One region of the Paenibacillus sp. FSL R7-0302 genome, then DNA from elsewhere that is predicted to be linked to it. Evidence: predicted binding sites of a transcription regulator. Region 1 holds the regulator's gene; each other region holds the start of a gene.
What was found. Region 1 encodes Rex, which represses fermentation and respiration genes when NADH is low (regulators of the CRP and FNR family bind a similar motif). Its sites were predicted from a motif close to TTGTGAAATATTTCACAA; they were not measured.
Positions count from the first base shown of each region.

Region 2: a site for Rex is predicted at 2,093-2,110, ahead of qoxA (cytochrome aa3 quinol oxidase subunit II). Genes of this name have one in related genera too.
Region 3: a site for Rex is predicted at 2,600-2,617, ahead of MKY96_RS19830 (flavocytochrome c). Genes of this name have one in related genera too.
Region 4: a site for Rex is predicted at 2,169-2,186, ahead of ric (iron-sulfur cluster repair di-iron protein). Genes of this name have one in related genera too.

Region 1 covers NZ_JBBOWB010000001.1:1,941,493-1,946,264, reverse strand. The annotation lists gene MKY96_RS08330 (aminoglycoside adenylyltransferase domain-containing protein) at 1-201, opposite strand, end outside; gene MKY96_RS08325 (cell wall elongation regulator TseB-like domain-containing protein) at 482-1,003, opposite strand; gene MKY96_RS08320 (amidohydrolase) at 1,033-2,334, opposite strand; gene MKY96_RS08315 (redox-sensing transcriptional repressor Rex) at 2,324-2,974, opposite strand; gene dinG (ATP-dependent DNA helicase DinG) at 3,131-4,772, opposite strand, start outside.
Region 2 covers NZ_JBBOWB010000001.1:5,556,976-5,561,747, reverse strand. The annotation lists gene qoxB (cytochrome aa3 quinol oxidase subunit I) at 1-765, opposite strand, end outside; gene qoxA (cytochrome aa3 quinol oxidase subunit II) at 810-1,826, opposite strand; gene MKY96_RS24020 (polysaccharide deacetylase family protein) at 2,326-3,480, shown strand; gene MKY96_RS24015 (GntR family transcriptional regulator) at 3,673-4,062, shown strand; gene MKY96_RS24010 (ABC transporter ATP-binding protein) at 4,055-4,772, shown strand, end outside.
Region 3 covers NZ_JBBOWB010000001.1:4,574,819-4,579,590, forward strand. The annotation lists gene MKY96_RS19825 (NAD(P)/FAD-dependent oxidoreductase) at 1-925, shown strand, start outside; gene MKY96_RS19830 (flavocytochrome c) at 1,025-2,584, opposite strand; gene dcuS (DcuS/MalK family sensor histidine kinase) at 2,712-4,325, opposite strand; gene MKY96_RS19840 (FMN-binding protein) at 4,530-4,772, opposite strand, start outside.
Region 4 covers NZ_JBBOWB010000001.1:1,672,787-1,677,558, forward strand. The annotation lists gene MKY96_RS06975 (winged helix-turn-helix transcriptional regulator) at 1-26, shown strand, start outside; gene MKY96_RS06980 (hypothetical protein) at 413-1,135, shown strand; gene MKY96_RS06985 (DUF6773 family protein) at 1,375-1,818, opposite strand; gene MKY96_RS06990 (helix-turn-helix transcriptional regulator) at 1,796-2,020, opposite strand; gene ric (iron-sulfur cluster repair di-iron protein) at 2,247-2,942, shown strand; gene MKY96_RS07000 (hypothetical protein) at 3,075-3,761, shown strand; gene nirB (nitrite reductase large subunit NirB) at 4,002-4,772, shown strand, end outside.

The sequences.
Region 1 (4,772 bases):
AGCTACAATACGCCTGGCAAGTCTATGACTGACCTCTGCGGGCAGCTTGTCATGTACGACGATCAGCAGATCGATATCGCTGGTATCGGGGTGAAAACAGCCCATCGCCAGTGAGCCATGCACGTAAATTCCCGACAGATTCTCCCCCAGCTCCTCCTTGAACAGATCCACCGCCTGATACAAATATGCCAATATTTCCAATTTCATCAACCTCCTTGTTACATTCAACATGCAAGTTATTGATAGCAGATTAGGGATTACTTTTAATATATCAATTGATATATCTCAGAAGTGAAGGGGTACCGATTTCCTTCATCCCTCACCGTCAAAATAATAAAATAACCCCACAAAGTGGGGCTTTAGCGTAGGTGATGACTCAGGTACTTTGCGGGGACCTCAAAACATATAAATTTATCTGTTAAAAAAACGGAAGAACAGATAAACTGTTCCCCCGCATGTATTCTTCCGCTGAGCGCTTAGCTTAACGGTTCGGCAGACTGTACCCCTCACCGATGGCGCTGCCATCCTTGAAGCGGTAGAAGCTGTAATAGAATCGCCCGTCTTTTTTGTAAAATAGCTGCCAGGCATATTCCCCGTTGTATACACCGGGCAGCAGCCGTTCAATCGTAATGTCCGGCAGCTGAGCGGCTATGATTCCGCGCATTTTCTCTTCTGAGGTGCCATTGCTCAGTTCCTCAGCATACAGGTCGTTGTCGCCTCCGGCAGGCTTGCCCTCCAAGGTGAAACGGACCCACACCATCAGATCGGTCCCTGCTTCATTCTTGCCGGTCAGCACCCAGTAGATCTCATTCTCATTCCAGACAGATTTCTGGGCCTTGGTAACCTCTGTTAGTCCGGCACGCGCCCGGGCCAGCTCCTTGGCCTCACTCCGCTCGTTCCACTGGTCCTTCATAATGTAGGCATAGAACTGGCTTAGTCCGAACAGAAGGAGCAGCACCACGGTAATCCCCAGCCAGATCCATCTTCTCCTCTTCTTCTTCACCACGCTGCTTCCTTTCCCGTTCCCCTGAATTACCGTTTAAGCAGGCTCTCGAACGTCTCCTGTGCTTTGCGGCGGATGGCTTCTTCATCAAGTGTCAGGCATTGTCCATGCTTCACAACCTGTCGGCCGTTCACCCATACATGCTCCACATCCTTGGCACTTGCCGAATATACGGCATGGGAGAGCAGATCGGTATGCGGCAGCAGATGCGGCTGGTCAATATCAAGTGCGATGAAGTCGGCCTTCATTCCTGCGGCAAGCCGGCCTACCCCGCTTAGGAAAATAGACTGCGCCCCATACTCCGTAGCCATCAGAAGCGCCTCAGGAGCCGGTACCGCTGTGGGATCACCGCTTACGCCCTTGTGAATCAGAGCCGCCAGCCTCATCTCTTCGAACATATCCAGATTGTTGTTGCTTGCCGCGCCGTCTGTACCCAGGGAGACCTTAATCCCGGCTCTCAGCAGTTCAGGAACACGCGCAACCCCGCTGGCCAGCTTCAGGTTACTGCCGGGGTTATGCGACACGCCAACGTTATGGCGGGCCAGAATCCCGATCTCTTCATCGTTCAGATGAACCCCGTGGGCAATGAGCGAAGGACGGGTGAACATCCCGAGCTTCTCCAGATGTGCGACCGGACGCAGGCCATAGTCGGCCACGTTCTGCTCCACTTCATGGCGCGTCTCGGACATATGGGTGTGCATTGGCAAGTCCAGATCATGGGCAGCCTGCACAAACTTCATGAAAAACTCTGGAGGACAGGTGTACGGGGCGTGCGGTGAGAGCATGGTCGTAATTCTGCCGTCAGCCTTGCCGTGCCAGTTACGGGCAAAAGCAATCGCCTCAGCGAGCTTGGATTGCTGTACCTCTTCCGGGCACAGCCCAATTACGCCGCGCATCAACACCGCACGAATACCGGACTGCTCGGTCACTTCCGCTACCCGGTCCATATGATCATACATATCGAGGAAGGTGGTTGTGCCGCCCTTCAGCATCTCCAGCACGGACAACGAGGTTCCCCAATATACATCATCACCAGTGAATTTCTCTTCCATCGGCCACATCTTCTCCTGCAGCCAAGACTGAAGCACCATATCGTCGCCATATCCGCGCAGCAGTGACATTGCAGTATGACCATGGGTATTGACCAGACCAGGCATGAACAGCAGACGGCTGCCGTCTACGACCTGTGCGCCATCCTCCACTGCCGGCTCAGCTTCACCTATGTAAGTAATCAATTCATTCTCCAGGGTCATGTACCCGCTCAGAACCGGCTTGTCACTGCCCGGAACCAGGAAGTGCCCATTCTTGATTATCGTGATCTTACTGCTCATCTTCAGCCTCATCCTTTCCATCATGCAAATAATAAGCCAAGCTCTGCAGATCTGTGGTGAAATCTGCGGCATGAATCCGGATATTGGCAGGCGTCTTGAGAATAACCGGTGCGAAGTTCAGAATCGCCTCGATACCGGAATCGACAAGAATATCAGCTACGTTCTGGGCTTCGCTGTCGGGCACGGTAATAATCCCGATCCGGATGCCCTGCGAGCGGATTGTACTGCTTAGCTCCTCCATCGGCTGCACAACCAGCGAGTTGATTTGCTGGCCCACCTTCGGCGGGTAGGCATCGAAGATGGCAGTAATCTTCATTGTATCCTTTAAGTAAGCGTTGTAGTTTGACAAGGCATGACCGAGATTACCGGCTCCAACCAGTGCAACATTAATTTGCTGGTCAAGCTTCAGGATATGGCGGATCTTCTCAATCAGATAAGATACATCATAGCCGATGCCTTTTCTGCCAAAATCACCGAAATAAGCCAAATCCTTGCGGATCTGGGCGGGATTCAGATCAAGCTTCTGGCCCAGCTCCTGAGAAGAGACTGTGGAGATTTCACGTTTTTGGAGATCGTTCAGGAAACGCAGGTACACTGGGAGCCTGCGCACGACGGCCTCCGATATTTTATCCGATTTCATGTATTCTCCTCCTTCAAGTTGATGTAACATCACAAATTCGCTTCATGTAATGCCGATTATAGCAACCGTGCCCCGCCGCCTGCCGGAGTGGCAGGGCAGGCGGGAACGGATCTTCAGGTTAATCATGACTTATTAATAATAGCAATAGCAGATGAATTAGGAAACCCCGCCGTCATCCAGCCATTCGGCAATTCTCGGGACCATCTGCTCGGTGAGCATATGCTCCATCTTGGGACCGGGGAGCGAGTACAGGAAGTACTTTCCGTAATGCGATTCGATGACTCTGGTATCGTACACAATTACGATGCCCCGGTCCTGCGCCGTGCGGACCAGCCGCCCGAAGCCCTGCTTGAAGCGGATGACGGCCTGCGGCACGGACAGCTTCATGAACGGATTCTTCTTCTGTGCCTGAAGCAGCTCCGACTTCGCTTCTGCCAGCGGGTGATTCGGCGGCTGGAACGGCAGTCTGACAATCGCCAGGCAGGTCAATGCTTCTCCCGGGATATCCACCCCTTCCCAGAAGCTGCTGGTACCCAGCAAGACCGAAGCCGGGCTATCCTGGAAGCGGCGGATCAGCTTGCTCCGGCTGCCGCCTTCCACGCCTTGTCCCAGCACCGCGATATCCTGTGAGGCAAGTGCCTCCTTCAGCGGTTCATACACCTGGCGCAGCATCTTGTAGGAGGTGAACAGCACCAGCATCCGCCCCCGTGTTGTTACAGCTGTCTCGGCAAGGGAGTGCACGAGGGTGTCCACAAAGCGGGCATCCCCTATACTTCCCTTGACGCTCGGGAAGTCCCGGGGAATGACCAGGAGCGCCTGCTCACGATACTTGAATGGCGATGGAAGCAGTGCAGTCATCAGACGCCGCTGCTCGGCAGCCTCGCCAAGACCCAGGTTATCGATCATGAACTGGAAGGATTTATCCACAGATAAGGTGGCCGAGGTCAGGATAATGCTCTTCTTCTTATCGAAGAACAGCTCCCTGAGCTGGGTGCTGACATCTACGGGAACAGCATACATTTGCAGCGACTTCCCCTTATAATTACCGCTTCCCTCCAGCCAATACACAATATTCTCATCGTTCAGGCTCATGAAGAAGCGGATCTGCTCTCTAATGGATGCCAGATCCTTGAATAACCCGCCGATATCGGTCACAAGGCTGTCTGAGGAGGATTGGCTGTCCGTGTCACGCATCTCACTGAGCATTTTGTCGCCCTTGCGGATGATATCGCTCAGACTGAGGTTCAGTGTATTCTCAAGGGCAGCCAGCTCCTCCCAATCCTTCGGCTTCTTGCCCGGCTGCAGGCGTGCCACCAGTTGGCCTGCTTCACCGGCCCCGGCATCGCTGCGCTCGGGCAGCAGGCTGAAGAGCCGGTCACTAAGCGCATCCCAGGACTCCTTCACCGTCAGCAGATCTGGATAGATCCGGTCGATCACGCCGCTCCATTCGGAAGCCTGCTCACTGCCCGAAGACTGCAGACTCTGGCGGAGGGCAGGCAGCTGCCCGCTCCGGCTATCCTTATAGAGACGGGTGAGGGTATGGGCGAATGTGAAATATTTCATCTGCATGCCAAGATGCTTGCCGGCAATATCCTCCAGATGATGGGCTTCATCAATAACAAGATGGTCGTACGCCGGAAGAAGCTGATGCCCGGCTTTGACATCTGCGAACAGCTTGGAGTGATTGGTGACCACCACATCGGAGATCCCGGCTTCATGCTTGGCCCGGTGGTAATAGCATTTGCGGAACCAGGGACAGGCGCGTCCCAGGCAGGAGTCGGTATCACTGGCTACAGTC
Region 2 (4,772 bases), 3.6 Mb from region 1:
GGAGCCGAAGAGGCGGTCGAACATCATCATCGCCAGCGCTACGGTAAGAACCGGGAAGGCGAAGACAATGATAACGTTGGTGATGAGTACGGACCAGGTGAACATCGGCATCTTCATCAGCGTCATGCCTGGTGCGCGCATTTTGAGAATCGTTACGATAAAGTTAACCCCGGTGATCAGCGTACCAATACCGGATATTTGCAGGGCCAGAGAGTAGTAGTTGTTCCCTACGGTCGGGCTGAATTCAAGACTCGCCAGCGGGAAGTAGGCTGACCAGCCCGCATCCGGCGAGCCGCCGATGACGAAGGAAATGTTCAGCAGCATGGCGCCCATGAAGAAGAGCCAGAAGCTGACGGCGTTCAGCCGCGGGAAGGCAACGTCCCGTGCACCGATCTGCAGCGGAATGATTACGTTCATCAGACCGATGATAAAAGGCATGGCCATGAAGAGAATCATGATCAGACCATGGGTGGTGAAGACCTCATTGTAGTGCTGCGCATCGAGGAATTTCATTTCCGGCGCAGCCGTCTGCAGACGCATCATCATCGCATCTACACCGCCGCGGAACAGCATCAGCAGCGCCGCAAGGATGTACATGATCCCGATTTTTTTGTGGTCAACCGTGGTCAGCCATTCACGCCACAGATAGCCCCATTTCTTGAAATAGGTAAGCCCTACGAGAATCCCGATGGTTGCCAGTGCAATACTGATCATGGCCCCGTATATCAAGGGTTCGCCGTGAACCTTAAATTTGTCCAAATCCATTAGGGTAGCTCCTTTCAGTGTGTTGCATTAAGCTCTTCAGAGAGCTAGTGTCCTTCATGTGTGCTTTCATCCACAGGGGAGCTTGGCAGCGGCTGATCGACTTCCGGATCAGGCTTGCTGTCGAATTCCGTTCCGCTGGACGGCTCGGGAGACGGATGAATTTCCTTGTTATCCTGATGCTCCGGATTGCCGTTGTCCATATCCATCTCTTTGCCGCCGCCGCTCATATGGTCTCCGTGATTTCCCGGAGGAGGGCTGAACTCCAGATGGGTGGAGGAATACGTTTTGCGTCCGAGGTAATCCGTGGCCAGCAGGCCTTTGAATTCTTCCTCAGTCAGCTTAGGTGCGGTTTCCTTCACTTCCTTCACCCAGTCCTCGTAACCCTTGTTACTAAGTACAAGCGCTTCGAATTCCATGTGGGCAAAGCCTTTACCGCTGAAGTTAGCATTCTTTCCGATATAAGAGCCTTCCGTATCAGCGGAGAGATGAAGCGTTGTCAGCATGTCGCTCATGGCGTACTTTTGACCGGCAAGCTGTGGAATCCAGAGACTGGTAATGGTGCCGAACGAGTACATTCTGAATTCTACCGCACGATGCACCGGCATATTCACGTAGTTCACCGTCTCGATCCCTTCCTCAGGGTAGCTGAAATGCCATTTCCAGTTGGAAGAGGAAGCATAGATGACCAGCGGAGTCTGATCTTGATAGTCCGCAGCCACATTCTCCACTTCGTTAGTCGTCTTGACGGTAACAACGGACAAGAAGGCTACGATAATGATCGGGATAATGATCCAGATGGCCTCAAGTACCACATTGCCTTCTTCATGTTTAGGAATGTAGCCCTCATTACTCTTCTTCGCACGATATTTCACCAGTACAAAGATATACAGAATGTAGACAACAGCCAGAACCCCGAGCATAACAAGAATAGAGAGCACAATGGTGTCAGATAACGTCCTTGCAGACGGCCCCTTCGGGTTCAGAACAGCGATTGAGCTGCATCCCGGCAGGAGAAGGATCAGGCTTAGAAACAAAGCGTATAACGGTCCCTTTTTTTTCATATAGAACTCCTTCCTTCAATACTACTTTTCATTCGCCGTTCATTAACGGGAGTACATTGATCTGTATCTATAGTAAGAACTACTTACCCATAATGCAAAATACATATTTTGTATAAATATATAAAATAGACCTTAAAAATGGCGAACAAGTTAAATATGTGTGATCAAATTGTTACAACTCCCTAAGGGTATGATAAAGATCACTGTAGTGGCGCACTTTAGCTAATTTTAAGGTTGTTCAATTTTTGTTCAAAATTCCGATATTGTTATTAATTTTGTCACAATTATTCTGTGCCAAAAACCGCTGTTTTAACCGTGCAACGCCTGCTGTGACAGCATTCGACGAGAATTGCGTGCTTTCTGAAAATAATGGCGAACCCTCATTTATGATTGCATAAGAGTAACAATTTCTTAGCTTGCGGTTACAATCTCTCAAATTACGTTGAAAGTATATATGATAAAGTGATAGACAAATATACATAGATTGGAGACTGCTGCTGTGCGCATCAAGAAAATTCTGCTTTTATTCATGTCTTTATTCCTAATTATGGGGCTTGTGCAGGTCCCGGCTGACGCTAAAGGTGATAGCACTATTCTTAAACTCGGAGTCAACGATAAATTAAGCAAGGTTGAAGCTGTATCCGTAAAAGGCACCTATTATGTACCGCTGCGCGCGCTTGCGGATGAGCTGAAATGGACCCTTACCGGACTGACGGACGGGATTCACGTAGCCGGCGGGACAGGTTCGCTGACCCTGCTGAGCAAGGACGGAGGTGCGGTGCTGAAGGATGGGACTGCCGTGCCTATGAGCACTTTCGTACAGGACGGCAAACTCATGGCTCCGCTGAAGCTCAGCGGGTACCTCGGGTATAGCATTTCCTATGCGGGAGATAAATATTTACTTCGTGTGAAGGACGGCTCGGCGCAGCTTACCGATGCAGCCTTCACCGATAAATATGCTGCAGAGCTGAAGCCTAAGGCTCCAGTGGCTCCGGTAACTCCAGTCACTCCGGTTCAGCCCACGGAGCCGGGCAAGCCTGGCCGGACCGTGTATCTGACCTTTGACGACGGCCCGTCAGCCACGACTGGCGACCTGCTGGACATCCTGCGTAAATATGACGTACAGGCAACCTTCTTCATGCTGGGGAACAATATGAATCAGCACCCCGCTCAAGTGAAGCGGACTGCGAAGGAAGGCCATGGCTTAGCGCTGCATGGCGTGACCCACCGCCAGGAGAAGTTCTATGCATCCCCTTCAGCGGCGCTTGCCGAGATGTCAGGTGCCAATGCGACGCTGAAGAAGCTGACGGGAACCAGCACCACCTTGATCCGTACGCCTTACGGAAGTAAGCCCTATTTCACCAAGTCCTTCAGGGATAAAGTCCTGACGCAGGGCTATCATCTCTGGGACTGGAACGTGGATTCCTATGACTGGAAATACAAACAGAACAGCGACAGAATCTATAACACCGTGATGGATCAGGTGAATAAGCTGAAGGCGTCCAAGACCAATCCGGTCATTCTGATGCATGACCAGAAGGCTACGCTCAAGGTGCTGCCGCGTATTCTGGAGAAGCTGAAGAAGGAAGGCTATACCTTCAAGCTCATTACAAAGGATATGGAGCCGCTCAATTTCTGGAAGGATAAACGCTGATTACTGCTATAGCAACAGCAAAGAGCAAGCCCGGGAGACAATCTGTTCCCGCAGGCTTGCTCTTTTTTTGCGCCGAAACTAGACAAAGTAAAAGTTAATGATTGACATCAATCCTCAACTGTATTAATAATAGTAGTACAGTTAATACACTATGATACAGCAGCCGGAGTATCAGATGAAAGGAGGACTGTCATGTTCGAGTTGGATGTACGCAGCCGCAAGCCGATCTATGAGCAGCTGACCGACAAGGTGAAGGAGTTGATTATGCATGGTATTCTGCGGGCGGATGAACAGCTGCCTTCGGTGCGGGCGTTATCCTCGCAGCTTACCGTGAATCCCAATACGATCCAGAAGGCCTATAGGGAACTGGAGCGTGAGGGGTATATCTATTCACTGCAGGGCAAGGGCAACTTCGTAGCCGAGTTGCAGCAGGGCCAGAGTGAGAGCAAACGGGCAGAGCTGAAGGAGGAGCTGCTGCGGCTGATGGCAGAAGCAGTCTACCTTGGGTTCACGGAGACAGAGATCAGTTCCTTGTACCGCCAGGCGCTGGATATGAGAAGAGAGGAGAGCAGCCATGATTGAGATACGCGGTGTGAGCAAGATTTTTCAGGAGGAAAAGGCTGTGAACGGCCTCTCGCTGACGGTACCCAAAGGGGCCATCTACGGATTGCTGGGATCAAACGGAGCAGGCAAAACCACGCTTCTTAAGATGCTTGCAGGCATCTATCGCCCGGATACAGGAAGTGTCAAGGTAGGCGGGCGGCCCGTCTATGAATCACCTGAGGTGAAGCGCAGTCTGTTCTTCATGCCGGACAGCCCTTATTTCTTCCCGCAGGCCACAATGAAGAGTATGGCGGAATTCTACCGCTCAATCTATACACAGTGGAGTCAAAAAAGGTATGAGGAGCTGGTTACAGTGTTCCGGCTCGATCCCCGGCGCAGGCTCAGCCGCTTCTCCAAGGGGATGCAGCGGCAGGCCGCCTTCCTGCTGGCGCTTAGCTGCAAGCCGGATGCGCTGATTATGGACGAGCCGATCGACGGCCTGGACCCGGTGATGCGCCGCCAGATCAAGAATCTCCTGTTCCAGGAAGTCGCTGAGCGCGAGCTTACCGTGCTGATCTCCTCGCATAATCTGCGGGAGATTGAGGATCTGTGCGACCATGTCGGCATTATGCATGAGGGAAGGATGCTTGTGGAGAAGGATCTGGATGATCTGAAGGCCGACACGCACAAGATTCAGGTCGCTTTCCGTGACGTACGTCATGCGGCGGCGCTGGAATCCAAGCTGCAGA
Region 3 (4,772 bases), 2.6 Mb from region 1:
GCGTGCGATTCTTGCCCTGCCCGGCAAGCTGGACATCGATCCGCAGATTATTGAGCGCAGCAGTCTGCTATATGCCAGTACGCCGGAAGATGTAGCTATGCTGAAGCTGGAGAATGAGAATCTGATCAAGCACGGCTTCGATTCGGAATTCTGGGAGGAGGAGAATATCCGTGCCCATTACGCCTTCTCCAAACCAGGTGCGCTGTATGCTAAGGGAGATGCGGAGACTAATCCGCTGCGCACCGTACACAGCCTGATTCATAAAGCGCACTCGGGCGGAGTCCAGGTCTATGAGCAGACCGAAGCCCTTCATTATGATTACAATGCCGACGGAGTCATCTGTCATACTGCAAACGGCCGGATCTTCGCCAAGAAGGTGGTGTTTGCTATGGGGTATGAGACCCAGGAGATGAAGAAGGACCGGGGGGCAGAGCTGATTAACACCTATGCTATTATGACCGAGCCTCTGCCGCATCTTCCAAAATGGCATGAGCAGAGCCTGCTCTGGGAAACGGCCCGGCCTTATCTGTATTTCCGGACTACTCCTGAAGGACGGATTATCGCCGGCGGCAAGGATGAGCAGCTTACCAGCGTGGAGCGGCGTGAGGTAAGGGTCCTCTCCCAGTGTGAGCGTCTGGTCGAGGAGCTTACGGCCCTTTTCCCGGAATTGCAAGGAATCAAGGCCGAATATTCCTGGGGAGCGGTCTTCGGCTCCACCCATGACGGACTGCCTTATATGGGACCGCACCCGGAGTTCCCGCATTGCTACTTCATTGAAGGCTATGGCGGAAACGGTACGGTCTACAGCATGATTGCCGCCGAACTGCTTGCAGATACACTGTCCGGCAAAAGCCGCCCGGAGCTGGAGCTGTTCTCGCTGACCCGTTCGGCGAAGCCTGCGCCCTCCCCGGCTATAGAGGCTTAAACGGTATAGTGCGGCAAGAGGATCAAAAAGGGATGCCTGCAACAGTCTGTGACGGCTGCGGGGCATCCCTTTTACATGACAACAATATGAAATAATAGCTTATTGCGCTTTTACAAATTCAGCCGACTTGATCCCGGCCTGACGTCCGAAGATAATAATCTCGGCTACCGAGTTGCCGCCGATACGGTTCTCGCCGTGCAGCCCGCCAACCACTTCCCCAGCCGCGAACAGGCCGGTAATCGCCTTGCCCTCTTTGTTCAAGACTTCTGTGTTGGTGTTGATCACCACTCCGCCCATCGTATAGTGAATCCCAGGGCCGATCTGGATGGCATAATACGGAGCACCAGACAGATCATTATCCATACCGGTAGCTCTGCCGAACTCGGCATCCGACTTACTTTTCACCGCACCGTTCCAAGTATCCACGGTGGTCTTAAGTGCAGCAGCCGGAACCTTCATCTGATCCGCCAGTGCCTCGATGGTATCTGCGGTCTTGACCACACCCATCTTGATGTATTGATCCACTGCTTTGACACGGGATTTCACTCCGGCGTCGAACACGAGATAAGCGGATTTCTCAGGAAGCGTATTAATTGAAGCTGTTACCTTGTCCCGGGTGTCCATCTCGTTGCCGAAGCGCTTGCCCTCAGCAGATACGAGAATAGCCCCTTCGCCCCGGACCGCTTCACCGATCAGGTAGGATTTCTCCTGCTGTACGGTCGGGTGAACCTGAATCTGATCCAGGTCTACGGTAGTTCCGCCGACCTTCTCGATCATGGCAATACCGTCGCCCGTGCTGCCAATCTGGTTAGTGGTGACCAGGCCTTCCAGGTCCGGTCTGACTTTGGAGATCAGCTCCTTGTTGGCACCGAAACCGCCGGTGGTTACGATAACTGCTGCTGCGCTGATCGTTTTGTCGTCGGCCTGGTTGAACAGCACCTTCACGCCGTTCACCTTACCGTCCTGTACCGTTAGTTCCTTCACATCCGCATTGACGAATAGCGGAATTCCCTGCTCCTGAACATTGCGGACGAGGCCTGCTACAAGATATTGTCCCACTGCCGAGCCGTCTTCAGGACGGTGCGTACGCTTCTCCTTCATTCCGCCGGTAATCGTAATATTGTTCAAGCGGATTCCGATGGAATCGAGCCAGTCAATGGCCCCTGCGGATTGATCCACGAAGAAGTGCAGCAGCTCCTTATTGTTCGTATCATGTCCGCCCTTAAGGGTCTCTTCATAGAACAGTTCGTTGCTGTCTTCGATGCCCTGCTCCTTCTGGAACTTGGTCTGCGATGCATTCATTCCCGAGGAGGATTTCGTAGTATTGCCGCCAGCTACCGGCATCTTCTCCAGAATGACCGGGTTCATGCCGGCCGCTTTGGCTTCCAGTGCAGCAGACATTCCCGCACCGCCCGCGCCGACGATGACGATATCATATTTATCTTTTAACTGATCATACGGAGTATAGCTCGCTTCGGATGCCCCCGATACGGCCTCTGCTGTCTCTTTAGGTGCAGCCGTTGCTGCAGGCTCTGTGGTCGCGCTGTTTGTTCCCTTGCTCTCATTCTTGCTGCTGCCCGCATTGTTGTTTCCGCAGCCTGCAATCACCAGCATCACAGAGAGAATGAGGATAAGTGCCGCTGTTAATCTCTTATTCATGTGAGTTGTGCCCCCTTGTGCATATTTTCACAATTATCATAGCGTCAAAGAAGCGGTTTGTGGAACCTTCCGTAAATTATTAAAGAGTTTTGTAACTAAAGTAAGCGGGCATATGGACCTTAAATGTTCACATCCCCTCCTCCTCCTTCACCTCATAAGGCACATCCACGATAAAATGCGCTCCCGGCCCGCAGCCGGCGGCAAGCTCAAGATGGCCCTTGAGTTTGTCCACACTTTTCTTCACCAGATATAGGCCGATCCCCCGCTGTTCACCCTTGGAGGAGTAGCCCTGAACGAAGATCTTCTCCTTCAGGCCTGCCGGAATTCCCGGACCGTTATCGCTAACCTCGCATAGCAGCCGCCCCTCTTCATATTGAAAAGCAAGCTCCACGCGCTTCACGGGTTGCTCGCGGAGCTCCCCCAGCGCCTCCAGAGCATTATCCAGCAGATTGCCGGCAATCGTAATCAGCTCATGAATCACCTGCGGATCGGCCGGCTCCGGCAGATAGCTGTCCCCGGTCAACAGCAGCTCGATTCCCGCTTCGCGCGCCCGGCTCAGCTTCCCCAGCAGAAATCCGGCCATCACCGGGTCCTTGATCTGTCTCGTAATCGCCCCGATCTCCTTCTGGTAGTTGCTTACCGTCCCCAGAATATATTGCTGCAGCTCATCATACAGGCCCATATGTGTCATGCCCATTATCACGTGCAGCTTGTTCATGAACTCATGGGCACCGGAGCGCAGCGCTTCTGCATAGACCGAGACTCCCGACAGCTTCTCCGCCAGCACAGCCAGCTCGGTCTCATCCCGGAAGGTGGCAATCGCGCCAACAATATTACCGTTAACACGGACAGGAAGGCTGTTCACCAATAGAGAGCTGTCTCCCAGCTCCAGCTCCCGGTCCTGTATTCCTTCTCCCTCAGCCAATACCCGCTCCAGACCCAGCTCCGGCCAATACTCGGCAATCTGCCGGTTCATGGCGCTCCCGCCAATCCCCGCTGCCCTCAGAAGCCGCTGCGCCTCCATATTAAGGATGGTGATCCGCGCCTCCTGATCTACGGCAATAATTCCCTCGCGCGTGGATTCCAGCATCGCACTGCGTTCCTGGAGCAGCTTGGAGATGTCCTCCGGCTCCATCCCGAACACCATCCGCTTGATCCGGGCTGCGAGGATGAATGCTCCTCCCGCTCCAAGCAAGGCTCCCGAGACCAGAATCGCAATAATCGTCCACTCATTCATCAGGACCAGCCGCTCGACCCGCTCCAGGGACAGACCGGCAATGACCACTCCCACCTGATGCCCCCGGTTGTTATAGACCGGCACGAAGCCGCGCAGGGATCTGCCGAGCGGCCCGGCCCCTTCGGAGATACTCTCCCCTCCGCGCAGCGATATCTCCTGACCGCCTCCCGCAAAGGGCAGACCGACCAGCGAGGCATCCGGATGGGAATAGCGGATTCCCTTCATATCTGTCACTACCACGAACATAATATCATTACGGCGGGCGATTCTTGAGGTGTAGTCCTGAATCTCCTTGCTGTTGCCTTCACTGAGTCCCTCCGAGACCAGCGGAATCAGGGCGATGGTACGGGCAATCGTAATCGCCTTATCCTCCAGCGCCTGCCGGGTCTGCGGAATAATCTGATTGCGGAAAATAAAATATAAAATCAGCAATACCAGCAGAACAACGGCAGACACCATGACGGCAATCATTGTGCGCAGACTGTAGCTTTTTTTCCTGGCCACTTGTGCGAAGACCTCCCTTCATGTCCCATGTTCCTATACCATTCGAACTATATTAGTTGAACCTGAATTTGTAAAGCTACTCCCGGGAATCGCTTCCTGGGGATGGAACTATGCAGCAAGCCCAGCCGTTCTGCCGGAGACAGGAGGGCTGGGCTTGCTCGGGTGATATGACCACAACTCTTTTATAAGCAATTGAATGATGACTTACTGCTTCTTGGCCTGTTCCAGCGCCTGGGTCACCGCTTCAATAATTCCGCCGCTGGAGCCGGAAGCACCAGAGAGAGCGTCTACGCCTTCTGTGGTTTGTTTTTCAATAATTTCAGGAATCGTATTCTCCACGGCCGCATCGATCATCGCCTGCGTCTCCTTATGCTCCTCTACGGTAATAGCGTCGATCTTCTCATCCTTGATCTCTACCGCCACTTTAATATCACTCTTGACCCCTTT
Region 4 (4,772 bases), 270 kb from region 1:
CCTGGGCCGAGAGCTGGGTGGAGTAGCAGTACGTAATATATTTTTGATGACAGCCTCTTGCCGGGTATGCGGGTAAGGGGCTTTTCATATGCTGTTCTGCTTGAAATATAAGAATTTATAGGTTTCACACGATAACTTATTCTTCTATTTCTCGCTGAAACGGTACCGTCCTTTATAAGGACGGCAATGCCGTTTCCGCTTGTTTATGCAGATTTTGCCCAAATAAACCTTGCACTTAGGCCCTACCTGTGTAATATAATAGAACATACTAAATATTACGGATGTGTGGAAGCGTTAACAAAAGGTGGAAAAGCCCAGGGTTATGCGGCAGGCGGATGCTTACGAGATGTGTTTTGGACGATGCTGAGGGAAGGAAGCGGAGGGCTCACACAACTTTTAGGAGGCGAGGACCATGACCATCACCTTGTTTTCCCGGGAAATAACCTATGGAAAAAAGGATGTCGCCGAACTGGAGACTGCTTCGATTAAAGTACAGCTGATCTATGACAAGGTGCTGTTCATGCTTCATAACCATCTCCCGGATTCTCTGTGGGATGCGTGGATCGGTGTGCCCTATGAGATCATTTCTTCTCTATATAAAGGGGACAATGACAGCGGGAGCGTGTTTCAGAAATGGATTCAAGGCCCGTCCGGCTGGAAATGCATCGGCTGTGAACGGCATTGTCTGGAGCCGGTAGCGGCTAACGAAGGGAGTGGCCCAAATGTTCAGCGCCGCTTTACTTTTCATAATGGAATTAGCCAGAGCATGGTACTTCAAGCTGTGATATGGTCCATGTATGAGAATACCCGTCTGCTCCAGCCTTACCTGGGGGAGGAGGCTTTTCTGAGTGAGGAGGATATGGAGCTGATCTCTGTATATTTCGTGCCCACCTACCTTACCCCGGCACCGCTGAGCGAATTGAACAAACCGGCCAAAGAATATAAGGATAAGAACATCAGAGTGTATCAGGAATGGATCTCTGCCCCCGATCTGGTGCTGCAGTGGAACGGCGGCCTGACCGAAGGCAGATGGATGACGGGTGTCTATGTGGATCATTCACGGTTCGCCGGACTTGGCCCCTACCTGAAGGATGCGCAGGGCAAGCGGACTTATATGCAGGCGACGGTTCAATAAAAAAGGTAAACTCGAAAAAAGATTTGAACTTGAAGCCAGGTCGTCGCTGCGGTGAACATTTGGACTTCCGGCCGCTGTTGTGTTTGGATTCCCCGATACAAACCGCTCTTTGCGGTAGAAATCCAAACACAAAGGCATCGCTCCGCTCCTCCAGTTCCAAATTTCCCCTCCGCTTCTTTTGCTTTTCTGTTTAAATTCTTTATTTCTACTTCTAGTGACTCACAACAGCAAAAGCGGCTCTAGTCCGCCCGGTTATTCCTCCGCCGGATCAAGTACACTGTGCTTAAGATGACCAGTCCTGCTGTAAGGGAAATGATCAGAACTACCTTCCCGTTCGCGCCGCTGGTAGCTGCTGATTGGGCGGCTGGATTCACGAAGGTAATGATAAGGATGCAGGCCGCCACCACAATCGCCAGAACTGCACCCGCTATGCTTCTCCCGTTCACTCCGCTTTGCCCGCCAACTGGTCCCACATATGCACCGCTCCAGATCAGCCGTACGAGATAGGAACCTACACCCAGCATGAAAATTGCGTAATTACTAAGCGGATATTCCAGCCACTTCATTCCGTAGTTGTGCAGCCCCATGTCTGCCAGCAATAAGAATGCCATCAAAAGAAATGCCTGATTCCCCGCCTTGTGCCGCTTCTGCAGTTGTCTCTCATCCAGGTTCGTTCTGCTCATCCTTCGTTCCCTCCCAAAATAGTTGATCCAGCGTCTTCCCGAGTGTTACACAAATGTCAATGCACAGCCTCAGGGTGGGGTTGTAATCACCGTTCTCAATCGCGATAATCGTCTGCCTTGTGACCCCCACGGCATCTGCGAGCTGTTTTTGCGACATGTCTTTTGACGCTCTGGAGGCTTTGAGCCTTAAGTTTTTCCCCATTCCCTCACCTCACGCATATTGTAAAATATATAAAACAAAATGTCTAGTATATTTTACATTGAGATACTTAAATTTCACGTTCATTAAAATTTGTTATATTCAGTGCGTACAATCACAAGTTCCGCATAAGGCCAGTGATAAGGTGTAGAAGTGAAAAGAAACACAAACCTACATTTTAACCTGAGGAGGGGCCAACATGGCGTCCAATCAATTAAACGATACAACAATTCATCCCGGGTTCACCCCGGAAGCAATGGTCAGAGATATTGTTCTGCAGTTCCCCAAAGCAGCTGATTATTTCAAGGCACAACGGATCGATTTCTGCTGCGGAGGCGCAAAGCCGCTGGCTGAAGCCGCTGCCGAGAAGGGTCTTGACCCGGCAGCAATGGTGCAGGAGCTGAACAAGCTGCAAGAGCAGCACCCCGTTCTGGAAGAAGACACCGCCTGGAACGAGGCTTCTTCAGAGGAACTGGTGGATTATATTGTGAACAAGCATCACCGTTATTTGCGTGAAGAGCTTCCGCTAATCAGTCAAAATGTAACTAAGGTATTCCGCGTTCACGGTGAGGATTCGCCGCACCTCGGAGAGATGCACCGCCTATTCAATATGCTGCGTGAAGAGCTGCTACAACATACGGCAAAGGAAGAAGAGAGTGAATTCCCAAAGATGCTGGCCTACACTCAGAACCCAAGCGAAGAAGGACTTGCTGAACTGCGCGGATTGCTGCATAATCTGGAAGCCGAGCATGACGGGGCCGGAGAGATTCTGCGTGAGCTTCGCAGAGTAACTAATGATTACACGCCGCCCGCACATGCCTGCACAACCTATCGCTTAACCTATGCCCGTCTTGAAGAACTGGAAGGCATGACCTTCGAGCATGTGCATCTGGAGAACAATATTCTGTTCCTGCGGTATCAATAGGACCTGCTGCATTGAATAAGTCCCTTCGGGGACTTTTTACTTTTTCTTCCGGCAGAAATGATTTGAGAACCCTTCCTCTATGCGTTATCCTTAAAGAGTCCGGGAAAATACATATGAAGGCGGTGCCGCGGGATGTCCACGAAATGGATGCGCTTCATGCTGTGCCTTCTCTTGCTGGCCGCGGCAAGCGGTTGTGGCTTGGGATCAGGGAATGGCGGCAGCAGTAACGGGGGACAGGGATTAACCTTTTCGGTCAAGGTAGGTGACAGCGAAATGGCCGGGAGCTCGGCCAGATTGCTTAACGAAGCTTACGTGCCCGGAAATTCAATGATAGAGCTGTTCAAGAAGAGCGGCGTTGTTACATTTTCAGCAGATGGAGCTAATATTCTTGAGGTGAATAAGGTCTCCCTGGGTCCGGATATGAGCTGGGAGGTTCAGGTGAACGGCAAGAAGGTTCAAGAGCTGAATACGACCCTGGAGCCGGGTTCGGCCATTACAATGACAGCAGGTCCTGCCGGAACCGGAAAGATGTTTCAGCCTGTTATCATCACTGTGAACGGGGGGAGCGAGCAGCCGGAGCTGACCCATTCGCATGTGCTTTCTTTTATGCAGGATATGTCGGTCAAGGGACTGCTCAAGAACAGCGGTATGGTCCGGCTTGCCGAAGATAACCGGACGGTGCTCACCGTGATGGAATATACCCCGCTCAGCAGCGAGGAATGGAGACTGAAGGTCAACGATAAAGGTCTGCTCGGTAATGGAGTGGACATGAAGCTCAGTCCGCAGGACAAGCTGGAGATCTCTCTGGTACTGAAATAAGTGAATGAATGGATATCTGTGCGAAACTGCACGGGTATCCATTTTTTTTGAATAATATATCTCTGTGCTTCACGCCATAAGTTGTCCTATGTAAGAACGGGAGAAGTCATCTCCACTTGTGTGAAAAAATTCACATAAGGTGTGACTGTGGTCACACTTGCCAGGGAATTGGGGACAGTATAATTTCTCTATCAGGTAAAGTTATTGAAGAAATCAGAGTTTCTGAAGGAGGGTCTACCAGTGGCAGCGGAAAGAGAAAAGTTAGCGCTGATTGGGAATGGCATGGCGGGAGTAGGCACTATTGAGCAGATTCTAAAGCTGGGCGGCGCATATGATATTACTGTCTTCGGCAGTGAGCCGCATCCCAACTATAACCGGATTATGTTGTCCTATGTACTTGAAGGCAGCAAAACGATTGAAGACATCATTCTCAATGATCTCGGGTGGTATGAGGATAATCATATTACACTGCATACCGGTACGACGGTTACCCGGATCGATGAACAGAACAAACTAATATTGACCGATAACGGACTGGCGGTTCCTTACGATAAAGCAATTATTGCCACAGGCTCGAATTCTTTCATTCTACCCGTACCCGGCAGCAACAAGGATGGGGTAGTCGGCTTCCGCGATATCGCGGACTGTGATGCGATGCTGGCAGCAGCGAAGCAGTACCGCACGGCGGCTGTAATCGGCGGAGGATTGCTAGGTCTTGAAGCTGCGAAGGGCCTGGTCAATCTGGGCATGGATGTTACCGTTGTGCATCTGCTGGAGGATCTGATGGAGCGTCAGCTGGACCGTACCGCTTCTTCCATGCTACAGGCAGAGCTTATGCGTCAAGGTGTGAAGTTCGCCATGGGCAAGCAGACGGTCGAACTGACCGGCGAAGAACGGGTGACCGGTCTGCGCTTCAGTGACGGCAGTGAGCTGCCCGCAGAGTTTGTAGTGATGGCTGTTGGAATCAAGCCGAATGTCCAGCTTGCGAAGGACAGCGGAATCACCGTTAAC